2 regions of the Chromobacterium sp. LK11 genome follow, and region 1 is predicted to be linked to the other one. Evidence: predicted binding sites of a transcription regulator. Region 1 holds the regulator's gene; the other holds the start of a gene.
The links. The regulator sigma-54, encoded in region 1, starts transcription at its own class of promoters, with help from an activator protein. The targets are predictions, from matches to a motif close to CTGGCACGCTTCATGCTT.

Region 1 (7,971 bases):
GCCTATCATATTGTCGGCGCCGCCGGTGCCCGCGACCCAGGTCAGGTTGAGCTTCTGCTGGTTTTCCTGGTACAGCCGGCGGACGCTGATGCTAGGCATTGGGCACCCAATTATTGAGCAGCTGGTAGAGCTCGTCGCGGATGGAGATGCCCAGCATCTGCTCGCGCATCTGGCGGCTGGAGAACAGTTGCGCCAGCTCGGACAGCACTTGCAGGTGCAGGTCGGTGGCCTGTTCCGGCACCAAGAGCACGAACAGGCACTGCACCGGCTTGCCGTCGGGGGCGTCGAAGGGAATGGGGGTCTTCAGGCGGATGAACACGCCCATCGCCTCCTTCAGGCCGCGCGCGCGGCCGTGCGGAATCGCCACGCCCTGGCCAAGGCCGGTGGAGCCGAGCTTTTCGCGGGCGAACAGGCAATCGAAGATTTCGCTGCGCGCGATGCCCCGGGTATTTTCAACCAAGAGGCCGACTTGTTCGAACACGCGTTTCTTGCTGGCGACGTCGAGATCCAGCAGCACGTGTTCGGGAGTCAGGATTTTGCCGATGAGGTTCATATTGGATTATGCATGCGGCTGAGAAAAACCCGGCAATTCTACGTTGCCTTGATAGTACTGAAAACGGGCAAGTGCAAAGAAAAGCGGGAACCCGCAGGCCCCCGCCTTCCAATTCAAGGGATTACAGGCTGGCTTCAGGGGCCGGAGCACGGTGTTCAGACTGCTTTTCCTTGTGTTTCAGCACTTGGCGGTCCAGCTTGTCGATCAACAGATCGATGGCGGCGTACATATCGGATTCGGTGGCTTCCACGTGGATGTCCTTGCCGGACAGATGCACGTTGACTTCAGCTTTTTGCACCAGTTTATCAACAGACAGAGTAACGGAAATGTCGATCACATGGTCGACATGTCGAGTAACGCGCTCCATTTTGGTTTCAACGTATTCGCGCAGGGCGGGAGTTACTTCCAGATGCAGTCCAGTTACTTTGAGGTTCATACCCTAGCTCCTTCTGGTGTTGACAGTCCGGTCGGGTCGGCCGGATCGCTGTATTCTGCCGCGCGGATCACAGCGTCTTGCGCTGGTTGACCGGCGGTATCTGCATGGCTTCACGATACTTGGCTATCGTGCGTCTGGCAACTTGTATTCCCTGTTTGGCCAGCGCTTCGACCAGGGCGCTGTCGGACAGCGGCTTGCTCGGCGATTCGGCGTCTATCAGGCTGCGGATGTGGGCCTTGATCGCGGTGGCGGAGCATTCGCCGCCGCTGTCGGTTTCCAGCGCGCTGCCGAAGAAATACTTGAGCTCGAACAGGCCGCGCGGGCAGAGCAGGTATTTCTGGGTGGTGACCCGGGAAACCGTGGATTCATGCAGGCCCAGCTCGTCCGCGATGTCGCGCAGGATCAGCGGGCGCATGGCCACTTCGCCGTGTTCAAAGAACGATTGCTGCCGTTCAACGATAGCTTCCGCCACTTTCAGGATAGTGTCAAATCGCTGCTGGATGTTCTTCACCAGCCATTTCGCCTCCTGCAGCCGCGAGGACATTTCGCCGTTGCCGCCGCGGTTTTCCGCCAGCAGCCGCGCGTACATCTGGTTGACGCGCAAGCGCGGCACCGCGCCGCCGTTGAGGGTCGCCACCCAGCGCCCCTTGCGTTTGCGGACCGAGATGTCGGGGATCACGTACTGGGTGTCGCTGGCGCCGAAACCGGCGGTGGGGCGGGGGTTGAGGCGGGCGATCAGCGCCTGGGCGGCGCGCAGCGCGGCGTCGTCGACGCCCAGCTGCTTTTTCAGCCGGGTGTAGTCGCGGTTGCCCAGCAAGGCCAGGTGGTCGCGGACGATGGCCAGCGCCAACTCGCGCTGAGGCTCGTCCGGGTCCAGCCGCTGCAATTGCAGCGCCAGCGCCTCCGGCAGCGAACGCGCGCCGACGCCGGGCGGGTCGAACTGCTGCAGCAGGCGCAGGCCTATCATCAGTTCGTCGGCCTCGATTTCCAGCTCCAGCGGCAGGTGGCTGGCGATGTCTTCCAGCGTCTGGCCCAGATAGCCGTCGTCGTCCAGTTCTTCGATCAGCAGTTGCACGATGGCCTGGTCGCGCGTCGGCAGCGCCACTTCGCCCAGTTGCGCCAGCAGGTGCTCGCGCAGGCTGATCGGACAGGGCACGTTCAGCATCGGGTCCAGCTCGTCGTCGCCGTCGCCGCGGCGGCCGCCGCTGCCCCAGTCGCTCAGTTCGCCGGCCTCGGCGCCGCGCTCGCCGTCGTCGCCGGAGGCTTCGTCGCGGGTTTCCGCGGCGGCGTCCTGCTCCTGGCCGGCGGGGGCGTCGGGCGCCTCGCCCTGCGGCGCTTCGTCGCCGCGCTCCAGCAAGGGGTTGTCCAGCAGGAAGCGCTCGACTTCGGTCTGCAGGTCGAGGGTGGACATCTGCAGCAGCTTGATCGACTGCTGCAGCTGCGGCGTCAGGGTCAGCTGCTGCGATACCTTGAGCTGAAGGGTCTGTTTCATCGCTTACAGGTGGAAGTGTTCGCCAAGATAGACTTCGCGCACCTTCTCGTTGTTAACCAGTTCCTCCGGCTCGCCGGAGGCGAGCACCGAGCCTTCGCTGATGATGTAGGCGCGGTCGCAGATGCGCAAGGTTTCGCGCACGTTATGGTCGGTGATCAGCACGCCGATGCCGCGCTCCTTCAGGAAGGAGATGATTTTCTGGATGTCGATCACCGCGATCGGGTCGACGCCGGCGAAGGGTTCGTCCAGCAGGATGAAGCGCGGCCGGGTGGCCAGCACGCGGGCGATCTCGACGCGGCGGCGTTCGCCGCCGGACAGCGACAAGGCGCTGCTGTCGCGCAGGTGGCCGATGTTGAGGTCGTCCAGCAGCAGCTCCAGCTCCTTCTCCAGTTCCTTGCCCTTGAGGCCGGACACTTCCAGGATGGCGGCGATGTTCTCCTCCACCGTCATGCGGCGGAAGATGGAGGCTTCCTGCGGCAGGTAGCCGAGGCCCAGGCGCGCGCGCTGGTGGATGGGGTAGTGGGTGATCACCTGGTCATCCAGACGGATCTCGCCGTCGTCGGCGCCGATCAGGCCGACGATCATGTAGAAGCTGGTGGTCTTGCCGGCGCCGTTGGGGCCGAGCAGGCCCACCACCTCGCCGCTGGCGATTTCAAGCGCCACGTCCTTGACCACGGTGCGTTTCTTGAAGCGCTTGCGCAGGCGCTCCACCTTGAGCACGCTTTGCGTCATTTGGCGGCTCCGCTGGCGGGTTTGGCCGCTGCCGGCTGGGAGGCGGTGTTCTTGGGCTGCAGGATCACGGTGACGCGGCCCTTGTTGGGGCCGGTGGCGGTGCCGCCGGTCACTTGATAGGTTTCGTTCTGGGTGTTGTAGGTGATTACGTTGCCCACCACCAGATCGCCTTCGCGTTTGACGCGGGCGTTGCCGGTCAGCACTGCGAGGTTGGCCGAGCTGCTGTAGTCGAGGCGGCTGGACTGGCCTTCCACCCATTCGTTCTTGCCGTCCATCTTCTGGCGGAAGGTGACGATGCGGCCGGTGGCCACCAGGGTCTGGTTGCCCTGCTTGTCCTGGGTGGCGACGACTTTGTCGGCGTTCAGGCGCAAGGTGCCCTGGATGATCACCACATTGCCTTCGCAAGTGGACACGCCCTTGATCTGGTCCATGGTGCAGCCGTTGTCGCTGGTGATTTCCATCGGCTTGGTGCGGTCGGCCTGTTCGGCGTGGGCGACGGAGGCGGCGGCCAGCGCCAGGCCGGCCAGCAGGAGACGGAGCTTATTTTTCATAAATGATCTTGGTGTGAGACAGCAGGTTCAACAAACCTGTCTGTTGCTGGTAGATGAAGCCCACGGAGTTGCCGTGCGATTTGCCCTGAAAGAACACGGTGGGCGCGGCGGAGCGGGCGATTTTCTTGGCGGTGTCGACATGCATGGCGCTGGTGACGACCTTGGTTTCCGGCTTGTCCGCGGCGGCGGGCTGGATCATGGTCGCCTTCTTGTCGAAATAGGCCTGCTGGGTCTTGTTGTTGTAACGGCCGACGTCGCCGATCAACTGATATTGCAGCGCGCCTTGCTGGTATTGGTAAAGCTCGGGGTTTTCGAAGAAGGCGTCGTCCTTGCCCGGGTACTGCCACATGCGCGTGGCGATCAGCCGTTCGTAGAGCTTGCCTTGCGGGTCGAAGCGGGTGGCGATCAGGTGCTCGGCCACGTACTCGGGCTTGTCCGGGTCCAGTTCGCGGCGGTTGCTGTCCCAGCGCGAGACCTGGTCCAGCCACACGGTCAACAGGCCGGTCAGGCCGACCAGCAGCAGCGGGAACAGCCGGTGGGAACGCAGCAGGCGGATCATGCCAGATATCCCGCCAGGATTTTATCGAAGGAGCCCTGGGCCTGCATGATCAACTCGGCCAGCTCGCGCACCGCGCCCTTGCCGCCTGAGCAGCCGGTCACGTAGTGGGCGTGCTGGCGCACCAGGGCCGGCGCTTCCGGCACGGCGACGGCCAGGCCGACGCGGGTGAGGATGGGCAGGTCGATCAGGTCGTCGCCGATGAAGGCGCATTCTTCGGCGCTTAGGCCGGTGCATGCCAGCAGCTCGGCCAGGGCCAGCTTCTTATCGTGCACGCCGCCGTAGTAGTGGTCGATCTGCAGCGCCTGGGCGCGGTGTTCGACGCAGCGGTCGGCGCGGCCGGAGATGATGGCCAGCCGGACCCCGGTGGATCGCAGCAGGCGCAGGCCCAGGCCGTCCTGCACATTGAAGGATTTGCTTTCTTCGCCGTGGGCGTTGTAGTAGATGCGGCCGTCGGTCATCACGCCGTCCACGTCCATGATCAGCAGCTTGACCTTGCGGGCCTGCTCAAAAATGCTTTGCATGCTTGTCCTTGCTAATGCCGGCGACTCAGATCACGCCGGCCTTGAATAGGTCGTGCAGATGCAGCGCGCCTATCAGCTTGTTGTCTTCATCTACGACCAGCAGACTGGTGATCTTGTTCTGTTCCATCAGGAACACCGCCTCGGTGGCCAGTTTTTTCGGGCCTATGGTGCGCGGCGAGGGGCTCATCACCTGGTCGATGCTCAGATCGTAGAGGTTGGCGGAGCGCTCCAGCGTGCGGCGCAGGTCGCCGTCGGTGTAGACGCCCAGCAGGGAGTCGTCGGCGGCGCAGACGGCCAGCATGCCCAGCCGCTTGCGCGACAGTTCCAGTAACGCGTCCTTCAGCGGCGTGCCCGGCGCCACCCGCGGCAATTCGTCGCCGCTGTGCATGATGTCGGAAACGTGAACCAGCAGCTTGCGGCCCAGGCTGCCGCCCGGATGCGACAGCGCGAAATCGCCCTGGCCGAAGCCGCGCGCGTCCATCAGCGTGACCGCCAGCGCGTCGCCCAGCGCCATCTGCACCGTGGTGCTGGTGGTGGGGGCCAGGCCCAGCGGGCAGGCTTCCTTCTCCACGCGCGCGTCCAGGTGGATGTCGGCCTCCTGCGCCATGGTGGAGCCGTCGCGTCCGGTCATGCAGATCAGACGCACGCCTTTGCGCTTCAAGGCCGGCAGCAGCGCGATGATCTCGTCGCTTTCGCCGGAGTTGGACAGCGCCAGCACGATGTCCTGGGCGGTGATCATGCCCAGGTCGCCGTGGGCGGCCTCGCCCGGGTGGACGAAGAAGGCCGGCGTGCCGGTGCTGGCCAGCGTGGCGGCGATCTTGCGCGCCACGTGGCCGGACTTGCCCATGCCGGTGACCACCAGCCGGCCGGCGCTGGCCAGGATCAGGTCCACGGCGGCGAGAAAGTCGCCGTTCAGGCTGCTCGACAGCGCGGTGAGGGCTTCGGACTCGATCTGCAGGACTTCCCGGGCCAATTGAAGCCGGGACGGAGCTTGTACTTTTTCCATAATTCGAAAGTATATCAAAGGTTATAATCGCTGAACGCAGGCTGGTGCATCTTTTGCTTGGCATGTGTTAAAAATTGCAGCCTTCCACCCCATCAGCCTCAGGAGTTCCGCCGCGCGATGCATTCGTCTCTTGCCCCTATCGTCTTGGTTCTGCTGGCCGCGGTGTTGTCGGTGACTTTGTGCCGCAGCCTGAAAGTGCCGGCCATGCTCGGCTATCTGGTGGTGGGCTTCCTGGCCGGCCCCGGCGTGATGAATCTGATTCCGCAAGGCGAGGAAACCGCCTTTCTCGGCGAGATCGGCATTGTCTTCATGATGTTTTCCATCGGCCTGGAGTTTTCCCTGCCCAAGCTACGCGCGATGCGGCAGCTGGTGTTCGGCGTCGGCTTCGGTCAGGTGGCGGCGACCATGCTGCTGGTGGGGCTGGCGGTGGGCTGGCTCAGCGGCAGCCCGCTGACCGGCTTCGCCGTCGGCGGCGCGCTGGCGATGTCGTCCACCGCCATCGTCAGCAAGCTCTTGAACGAGCGGCTGGAGCTGAACCAGACCCACGGCCAACTGGCCATCGGCGTGCTGCTGTTCCAGGACATCGCGGTGGTCCCCTTGCTGATTCTGTTCCCGGCCTTCGCCGGCGGCAGCGACACCTTGTGGATGGATCTGGGCCTGGCGGCGCTGAAGGTGGTGGTGGTGCTGGCCTTGTTGCTGTTTTTCGGCCAACGGCTGCTGCGGCCGTGGTTCCATCTGGTGGCGCGCCAGCGCTCGGGCGAGCTGTTCATGATCAATGTGCTGCTGGTGACCTTGGGCGTGGCCTGGCTGACCGAGCTGTCCGGCCTGTCGCTGGCCTTGGGCGCCTTTGTCGCCGGCATGTTGATTTCGGAAACCGAATACCGTTACCAGGTGGAGGAGGACATCCGCCCGTTCCGCGACATCCTGTTGGGCTTCTTCTTCGTCACCGTCGGCATGAAGCTGGAGCTGACGGTGTTGTTCGAGCGCTTCGGCGAAGTGCTGCTGATGCTGGCCCTGCTGCTGCCTATCAAGGTGGCGGTGGTGTTCGGCGTGGCGCGCGGTTTCCGTCACAAGTCCAATGAGTCCATGCGCGCCGCGCTGGCGCTGGCCCAGGGCGGCGAATTCGGCTTCGTGCTGCTGGCGCTGGCCTTGAACCTGCATCTGGTGCCGGCCGGCACCGCCCAGGCGGCGATCGCCGCGATTCTGATTTCCATGCTGATCGCGCCCTTCCTGATCCTGTACGGCGACAAGATCACCCGCCGCCTGATCAAGCAGGACTGGATGTTCCAGGCGCTGGACCTGCACCACATGCTGGTGGAGAGCATGTCCAAGAACGATCACGTGGTGATCTGCGGCTACGGCCGCAGCGGCCAGGCGCTGGCGCGCTTGCTGGAGGCGGAGGAGATTCCGTTCTTCGCGCTGGACATGGACCCGGAGCGGGTGCGCGAGGCCGGCGAGGCCGGCGATCCGGTGGTGTTCGGCGACGCCGGCAAGCACGAGGTGCTGGTGGCGGCCGGCCTGATGCGCGCCAAGGCGGTGGTGGTGACTTTCGCCGACACCCACGCGGCGTTGCGCATTCTGAGCTCGGTCGAACACGCGCGGCCGGGGCTGCCGGTGATCGTGCGCACCGTGGACGACAGCGATATGGATCAGCTGCGCCACGCCGGCGCCGACGAGGTGGTGGCCGAGGTGATGGAGGGCAGCCTGATGCTGGCCTCGCAGGCCTTGCTGGTGGTCGGGGTGCCGCCGAGCCGGGTGGTGCGCCGCATCCGCGCGGTGCGCGAGGAGCGCTACGGCCTGTTCCGCGGCTTTTTCCGCGGCGCCAGCGACGAGGGCGAGGCCATGGACGAAGCCTTGGTGCCGCGCTTGCAGAGCGTGCAGGTCTGCACCGGGGCGGCGGCGGTGGGCCAGCCCTTGGCCAATCTGCATTTGGGGGATTTGGGCGTGGAGCTGAAGGCGATCCGCCGCCAGCGGGTGCGACGCACTGATTTCGACGACAGTTTCGAGGTGGAGCAGGGCGACGCGCTGGTGTTGCTGGGCACGCCGGAGCAGCTGGCGCTGGCCGAGTACCGGATTCTGCAGGGGGAGTAGCGGTTTAGGAAGGGGCTCTCGATCTGCCGA
Region 2 (7,971 bases), on a different contig from region 1:
GACGGTGGGGGAAACATCTGCCGGGTCGACGGCAATATTTTCCATTTTGGCCAGAAACTGCACGCGCTGGTCCGGGTCGAACGGCGCGCGCACTTCGATCAGCCGGCCGTCCACCGCGCGCGCGGTGCCCTGGCCGAACGATTTGTTGATCGCCTGCACCACGCGGTTGGCGGTGGTGAAATCGGACTCGCGCAACTCCAGATTGATGAATTCGCCGGAACCCAGCGCGGTGGGCACTTCGCGCTCCACCGTGGCGCCGGCCGGAATGCGGCCCACGCTGAGCTGATTGATCTGGGCGGAGCTGCCGCCCGCCGAGGCGCCGGCGCCGCCGACAACCACATTGCCCTGCGCCATCGCGTAGATCTGTCCGTCCGCGCCCTTCAGCGGCGACAGCAGCAAGGTGCCGCCGCGCAGGCTCTTGGCGTCGCCGATCGACGAAGCCGTCACGTCTATGGTCTGCCCCTGCCGCGCGAACGGCGGCAAGGTCGCGGTCAGCGTGACCGCGGCGATGTTTTTGGGGTCGAGCTTGGTGCCAGGCGGCACTTGCACGCCCAGCTGGTTCAGCATATTGGACATTGCCTGGCCGGTGAACGGCGAAGACGTGACTTTGTCGCCGCTGCCGTCCAGGCCCACCACCAGGCCGTAGCCTATCAGCTGGTTGGGACGCACCCCGCCGACATTGGTCAGATCCTTCAAACGCTGCGCCGCCATGGCCGGGAACAGGGCCAGCGCCAGCAGCATCGCTAACATCAATCGCTTCATTATCTCGCCCGCTTTCAGCCCGCCGCGCCCGCCAGATGGCCGCGCCCGGGCCGCTAATTCGTTAAATCGGCAATATGCTCATGAAAAACTTGGTCAACCAGCCCGGCTCATTGTACAGCCGGTGCGTGCCCTTGGTCTGCTGCTCGATGCGCGCGTCCGCCACCTTGAGCGAAGACACGCTGCGATCCGCGCTGATGTCGCGGGGGTTGACCACGCCGGACAGGCGGATGGACTCGGTGTCGCTGTTCACCCGCACGACTTTCTCGCCGCTGATCGACAGATTGCCGTTGGGCAACACCTCCAGCACCGTGACGGTGATGGAGCTGACGAAGGAGGTGGCCACCTTGTTGTCGCCCTTGCCGGTATTGTTGGCCGAACCCGTACCGCCAAAATTGGCGCCGGCCAAACCGCCGGCGGCGCCGCTGGGCAGGAAGGGAATCTTGATGCCGGCGTTGATGCTGCTGTTCAGGCCCGAGGTGCGGGTGTTGGTGGTCTGCTCCGACGCCGACGTCGACGAGTTTTCCTGGATGTTCACCGTCAGGGTGTCGCCGACATAGCCCGGCATCCGGTCCTGGAACAAGGGCCGGTAGCTGGCCGTCTGGAAAATCGAGCCGTTGCTGGGCATGCTGACCGGCTGCGGCTGCGGCCGCGCGCTGGTGGGCTGCTGCACCAGCGGCGGTTCCTGGGTCACGCAAGCGCTCAAGAGCGCGGCCAGCAAGGCCGCCATCGCCATCGCTTTCATGAAACACCTCGTTTATTCATTTCAATCGGCGGCCATCGGCGACGGCCGCCACGCTACATTACAACTGGCTCAGCTTCTGCAGCATCTGGTCCGCGGTGGTGATCGCCCGCGAGTTCATTTCAAACGCGCGCTGCGCGGTGATCATGTTCACCAGTTCTTCGGTGACGTTGACGTTGGACGCTTCCAGGAAACCGGAACGCACCGCGCCGCGGGTGTCGGTCTGCGGATCGCCGTCCTGCGGATCGCCGGAAGACGCGGACTGCAAATACAGATTATTGCCCACGCTCTCCAGGCCCTGCGGGTTGATAAAGGTGGTCAGCTGAATGGTGCCCGCGGTTTGCGCCGCCGGGTTGTTGGGCAAAAAGTACTGCACCACGCCGGCGGTGGACACCGTAATCTGGTTGGCGGTGCCGGGAATATTGATATTGGGGTTCAGCGGATAGCCGTCCGGGTTCACCACGTCGCCGTTGGAGTTGCGCTTGAACTCGCCGTTGCGGGTATAGGCGGTGGTGCCGTCCGGCAACTGGATGCGGAAGAAGCCCTCGCCGCCAATCGCCATGTCCAGCGGTTGCGTGGTCTGGGTCATATTGCCCTGGGAGTGGATGCGGGCGGTGGCCACCGCCGCCGAACCGGTGCCCACCTGCAGGCCGGTGGGCGTGGTGTTGCCGTTGGCCAACTGCGCGCCGGGCTGGCGCAGGGTCTGGTAATACAAGTCCTCGAAAATGCCGCGGCTGCGCTTGAAACCCACGGTGTTGACGTTGGCCAGGTTGTTGGACACCACGTCCAGTTGAAACTGGCTGGAATCCATGCCGGTCTTGGCGATGTACAGTGCGCGCATCATGGCTTGTTTACCTCGTCTCCAGAACCGCGCCGCCCCTGTCGGGCCGCCGCGGCGAAATCTTATATTATGGTTTAGCCGTTGGTGGACAACAGCTGAGCCGCCTGCTGATCGCCCTGCTGGGCGGTCTGCATCAGGCGGACGTTGAGGTCGTACTGGCGGGCATGGGAGATCATCTGCACCAGGCTTTCCACCGAGTTGACATTGCTGGCCTCCAGCATTTCCGGCACCAGCTTGACATTGGCGTCGGCGGCCGCGTTGCCGCCGCCGTTGACGCGGAACAGGCCGTCCTCGCCCTTGTACACGTCCTTGGGGCCGGGGTTGACCATCTTGATCTGCCCGACCAGCTGCGGGGTGCGCACCGCGCCGGACAGCGGAATCGCCACCACCGAGCCGTCTTCGCCCAATTGAATGCGGGAACCGGTGGGCACCACGATGGGACCGCCGTCGCCCATGATGGGCAGGCCAGAGCGGGTGCGCATCATGCCGGTGGCGTCCAGCACATAGCCGCCGTCGCGGGTATAGGCCTCGTTGCCGTCCGGCGCCTGCACCGCGAAGAAGCCTTTGGAACCGATGGCGAAGTCGCTGACGTTGCCGGTGTGCATCAGGCTGCCCTGGCTCAGATCGTGGCCCACGGTGTTGTCCACCACATAGGTCCGCGTCGGCGCGCCCTCGCCCACCACCGGCAAGGCGCGGAAGGCCACCACGTCGGCCTTGAAGCCGTTGGTGTGCACATTGGCCAGATTGTTGGCGGTGGTGGCCTGCTGCCACATCACGTGCTTGGCGCCGTTCATCGCCAGGTAAAGCATTCTATCCATCGCGCGCGCTCAGCTCATCAGATGTTCAGCAGGGTCTGCACCAGGGTGTCCTGGGTCTTGATGGTCTGCGCATTGGCCTGGTAATAACGCTGCGCGGTAATCATATTGACCAGCTCCGCGGTCAGGTCGACGTTGGAGTCCTCCACCGCGCCGGCCTGGATGGTGCCGGTATTGCCTGCGCCGGGCGCGTTGTAGGAGGCGATGCCGGAATCGTAGGTCTGCGCCCACAGATTATTGCCCTTGGACTGCAAGCCTTGCGGATTGATGAAGTTGGCCAGCGCGACCTGGCCTATGGTCTTGGTCTGGCCGTTGGTGAACGTCGCCTGGATGATGCCGGAGGACGAAATATTGATGCCCTTCAGGTTGCCGGGCGCGGAGCCGTCTATGGTCGGCGGCGTGGTCACGCCGAAGTTCTGCCCCACCTGGGTGGAGCCGGTGAAGCTGAAGGCCACGGTCTGCGGCACCGCCGAGCCGTTGAGCGGGCTGGGGGTGAAGTTGATGTTGAACGGTCCGGGCGTGGTCAGCACGCCGGAGGTATTGAAGGTCAGCGAAAAATTATTGCTGTTGGGCGGCGTGTTATTGGCCGGATTGCCGTCCACATAGGCGGTCGCGGTCCAGGTCCGGCCGGCGGCGGTGGGCGCGCCGGCGACATAGTACATGGTCACCTGGTGCGGGTTGCCCAGCGAGTCGTAAACCGTATTGGTGTTCGACCAGTTGTAGGAAGACGAATTGGTCGGATCCAGCGGCGCGACGGTCGGCACCGTGCTGCGCGAGTCCAAATTGACGCCGAGAGTGGCCTTGGTGGTGGCTTGCGGCGACACCAGGTTGGAGTTCAGCTGTATTTTGCTGACCTGCCCCTGGGAGATGTTGCCGGCGGCGTCGGCCTGCCAGCCCTGCAGGAAGTTGCCGTTGTTGACCACGTAGCCCTGGTTGTTGATCTGGAACTGGCCGTTGCGGGTGTAGGACAAGGTGCCGTCCGGCTGGGCCACGGTGAAGAAGCCGCCGTTGTTGATCGCCAGGTCCAGGCTGCGGCCCGTGGTGGTCACGTTGCCGTTGCTCATGTTCTGCGTCACCGCAGCCACCTTGACGCCGATGCCCGGCGTGGTGGTGGCGATGCCGTACAAGGTGTTGCCGTACATGTCGGCGAACTCGGTGCGCGAGCTCTTGAAGCCGACGGTATTGGCGTTGGCCACGTTGTTGCCGATGGTGTCCAGCTGGGTGGAGGCGGCGTTCAAGCCGCTCAAGCCTTGTTGAAAGCCCATGATGTCAGTCCTTGAAGTCGAATGAGGTCGGTGGGATTAGGCGGTCATCTGCGCCACGTCGCCCAGTTGGGCGCGGCTGCCGTCCGGCAGCACCAGCTCGGGGACGCCCTGGTCCCAGGCCACCGCGGTCACCGTCTGCGTGTTGTAGGCCACGGCCGTGGTGCTGCCGTTGGCGCTGGCCTGGGTCACGTCGGCGCTGAAGCTGTATTTGCCGGCCGGCACCACTTCGCCCTTGTCGTTCTTGCCGTCCCAGCTAAAGGTGTTGACGCCGGCCACCGGCTTGTCGATGGTCATGGTGCGGACCACATTGCCGTTGGCGTCCTTGACGCTGACTTTCACAGTCTGCGCCGGACCGTTCAGCAACACGCCGGCCGGGGAGGTGCCGCCATCAGGCGGCTTGGGCAAATCGCTGCCGGCCACCAGCACCTTCTTGCCTATCATGCTGGACGCCATCAGCGACTGGGAGGCCGCCTGCGCGCCGATCAGCGCCTGCATGGACTGGTTCAGCTGCTGAATGCCGCCCACCTGGCTGATCTGCGCCATCTGGGCCGTCATCTGGCTGTTGTCCATCGGGTTCATCGGGTCTTGGGAACGCATCTGAGCCACGAACAGTTTCAGAAAAGTGCTCTGAATGTCGCTGGCGCTGGAGCCCACCACGCCGGAATTGCTCTTGCTGCCGTTGACGCTGCTGTTCGGATTGGTCTGAGTCTGACTATTCAGTACGTCATAAGGATTTGCGCTAGCCATCGCCGTTACTCCTCTCGCCTCACTGGCCCAGCTGCAGCACTTTCTGCTGCAGCGTCTTGGCCGTATTCATGATTTCGACATTGTTCTGATAGGCGCGGGAGGCGGCGATCATGTCGGCCATCTCCTCCACCGGATTCACGTTCGGCAGCGTCACGTAGCCGCGCTGGTCGGCCAGCGGATTGCCCGGATCGTACTTGAGCCGCGGCGGGGTCTGATCCTCCACCACCGCGGTCACGCGCACGCCCGCCACCTGCGGCTGCGCCGCGGTCACCGGAATCGCGGTGAACACCGCGTGGCGCCCTTTGTAGGGCTCGCCGGTGGAGCTGGTCGAGCTTTCCGCGTTGGCGATATTGCTCGCCACCAGGCTGAGACGCATCGACTGCGCCGACATCGCCGACCCGGAAATGGAAAACACATTGGACAAAGACATCAGCTATTGCCTCCCTGGCCCTGGATCGCCGAACTCAGGCCGCTGATCCGCTTGTTCAAAAAAGTCAGCGTCGACTGGAAGCGGACCGCGTTCTCGGCGAAAGCCGCGCGCTCCACGTCCATGTCCACGGTGTTGCCGTCCACGCTGGGCTGCACCGCCGCGCGGTACTGCAGCGCGGCGCCGTTGCCCGCGCCGCCTGCGCCGGCGAGATGGCGGGCATCGGTCAGATTCATCGCCAAACGACCCTGCGCATCGGTTTGCGCCTGCAAGGCCTTGCCGAAGTCGAAATCCACCGCTTTGTAATTGGGGGTTTCGTCATTGGCGATATTGCTGGCCAGCACCTCGGTGCGATAAGCCCGCAAATTCAGCGCTCGCTGCTGAAAGTCGAAATGTTTGGCGATTTTGTCTAGCATGTCAGCCTCCTTGAGGCGACGTTAAAGCAGGAAGCGTGCCAAGCCGATCAAACACGCCAGCGCATTGATTTTTCTAGGCAATCCGCCAAACCACCGACCACTGATGGCCAAACGGCAACAATGAGCGGCAAGATTTGCCGCCTCCGACCGAAGCGACAGATTTTGCTTGCCGCACCGCGCAATTCGTGCCAAACCAACATAAGAACCATTGAAGACGCGTCCGGAATCGCCGACACTCATGCATGGGCCGACGGCGGCGGACGGCTTTGAGAAAATAGAGAAGACAGGCGGGGGAAGAGGCATGCTGGAAGTACAACATTTAATCGTCTCGCTGGCGGAACCGTCTCACGTTCAGGCGCAGATCATCAGCAAGGCGCTGGGCGAGATGGGCATCTCCAAGGTGGAGACCCACCCCAATGGCGAAGCGCTGCTCAGCCGCGCGCGCGAGTCGCGCCCCGACCTGGTGATCAGCGCTTACTATCTGCCCGACATGACCGGCCAGCAATTGCTGCAGCAGATGCGCGAAAGCGCCGACCTCAGCGGCATGCCCTTCATTCTGGTCTCCAGCGAAACCAATCCGGAGCGGCTGGAGCCCATTCGCCAGGCCGGCAGCCTGGGCATCCTGCCCAAACCCTTCACCAGCGGCCAGCTGGACGAAGCGCTGGCCAACGCGCTGGACTTCATCAACACCGAGAGCCTGGCCATGGAGGTGGACACCGATCTGGCCAACGTCCAGGTGTTGATCGTGGACGACAGCCAGACCTCGCGCCGCCACGTTCGCGCCGTGCTGGAACGCCTGGGCTTCGAACACTTCACCGAGGCCGCCAGCGGCGCCGACGCGCTGCCGCTGCTGGAGAGCGAAAGCTTTCAGCTGATCATCGTCGATTACCACATGCCCGGCATGGACGGCTGCGAACTGGCGCGCCACATCCGCCAGAACAGCGCCCAGGGGCGCACTCCCATCCTGATGATCACCAGCGAGACCGACCACGACCGGCTGGCCGAGGTGGAAGCGGCCGGCGTCTCGGCCTGCTGCGACAAGCCCTTTTCCACCAACAAGCTCAGAGACACCATCCGCGAACTGCTGCAGGAATACTGAGAATCCGCTCAAAGTCCGCTGCGCCTTGCGGGGTGCAACGCGCGCATTCCGCTTTCTCAGCAGTTTTCGCCTTGTCTCGCCCTGGCTCGCAAGACCTTGAACAGACGCTGAGCGGCCCTTCCCGCTTATTTGGGCGCCACCCACACCAGGCGCGAATTCGCCTTGGCTTCGCCAAACGCCTGCCGCCGCCAGTACCCCTGGGTCGCGTAAGCCCGCGCGGCGTCCAGTTCGGAGATGCGGCAGAAGTTCACCTCGCTGAAGCCCGCCTTCAGCAATTGGCTGCGGCCACGCTGACGGGTCTTGGCGCAAGTCGGCGCGCAAGCCTGCTCCACCCAAGGTTGCGGCGCGCCCTGCTGCCAGGCCAGCTCTCGTTCCAGCTTGGGTTGGGTCATCATCGCCAGGCCGTTGAGCACCGAGGCCAGCAAGGCCTGCCAACGCTCCGCCACCGCCTCGATCTGCGGCGCCAGCTCGCCCGGATACGTGACCAGCAAGGCCTCCACCCCGTCGGACTCATGCAGCCATTGCGCGGCGTCGCGCGAAAACCCCTCTTCCACCAGCGTCAGCAGCAAGGCCCTGCGCTCCGGCTGATGCGAGACGAAGGCCCCGCCGCCGCCCGGCACGTGCAGAAAGAAGGCGTCGGCCGGCAAACTCAGCGTGTCCGGCAACTGCGAGGGCAGCCGGGTGTGGGCCAGAGCCTGCGCCAGACCGTCGTCCAGATGGGAAATCACGCGGCCATGGCGGGCGAAACAGCCCCAGGACTCGGCCAAGGCCAATTCGGCGACGATGGTCCGCTGCTCCACGGCGAACACCTGGGCGGCGCGCTCCAGTTCGCGCTTGATCACTTCCTTCATTTCCTTGCG

Region 2: a site for sigma-54 is predicted at 6,037-6,054, ahead of flgB (flagellar basal body rod protein FlgB). Genes of this name have one in related genera too.

The regions. Positions count from the first base shown of each region.
Region 1 is NZ_LDUR01000027.1:208,921-216,891, reverse strand. It holds gene hprK (HPr(Ser) kinase/phosphatase) at 1-99, opposite strand, end outside; gene ptsN (PTS IIA-like nitrogen regulatory protein PtsN) at 92-553, opposite strand; gene hpf (ribosome hibernation-promoting factor, HPF/YfiA family) at 675-989, opposite strand; gene VK98_RS16695 (RNA polymerase factor sigma-54) at 1,057-2,481, opposite strand; gene lptB (LPS export ABC transporter ATP-binding protein) at 2,485-3,213, opposite strand; gene lptA (lipopolysaccharide transport periplasmic protein LptA) at 3,210-3,764, opposite strand; gene lptC (LPS export ABC transporter periplasmic protein LptC) at 3,754-4,323, opposite strand; gene VK98_RS16675 (HAD family hydrolase) at 4,320-4,844, opposite strand; gene VK98_RS16670 (KpsF/GutQ family sugar-phosphate isomerase) at 4,870-5,850, opposite strand; gene VK98_RS16665 (cation:proton antiporter) at 5,968-7,941, shown strand.
Region 2 is NZ_LDUR01000015.1:75,454-83,424, forward strand. It holds gene VK98_RS10310 (flagellar basal body P-ring protein FlgI) at 1-750, opposite strand, end outside; gene VK98_RS10315 (flagellar basal body L-ring protein FlgH) at 824-1,504, opposite strand; gene flgG (flagellar basal-body rod protein FlgG) at 1,563-2,345, opposite strand; gene VK98_RS10325 (flagellar basal body rod protein FlgF) at 2,417-3,160, opposite strand; gene flgE (flagellar hook protein FlgE) at 3,178-4,422, opposite strand; gene VK98_RS10335 (flagellar hook assembly protein FlgD) at 4,459-5,169, opposite strand; gene flgC (flagellar basal body rod protein FlgC) at 5,189-5,599, opposite strand; gene flgB (flagellar basal body rod protein FlgB) at 5,599-6,012, opposite strand; gene VK98_RS10350 (response regulator) at 6,314-7,111, shown strand; gene VK98_RS10355 (hypothetical protein) at 7,237-7,971, opposite strand, start outside.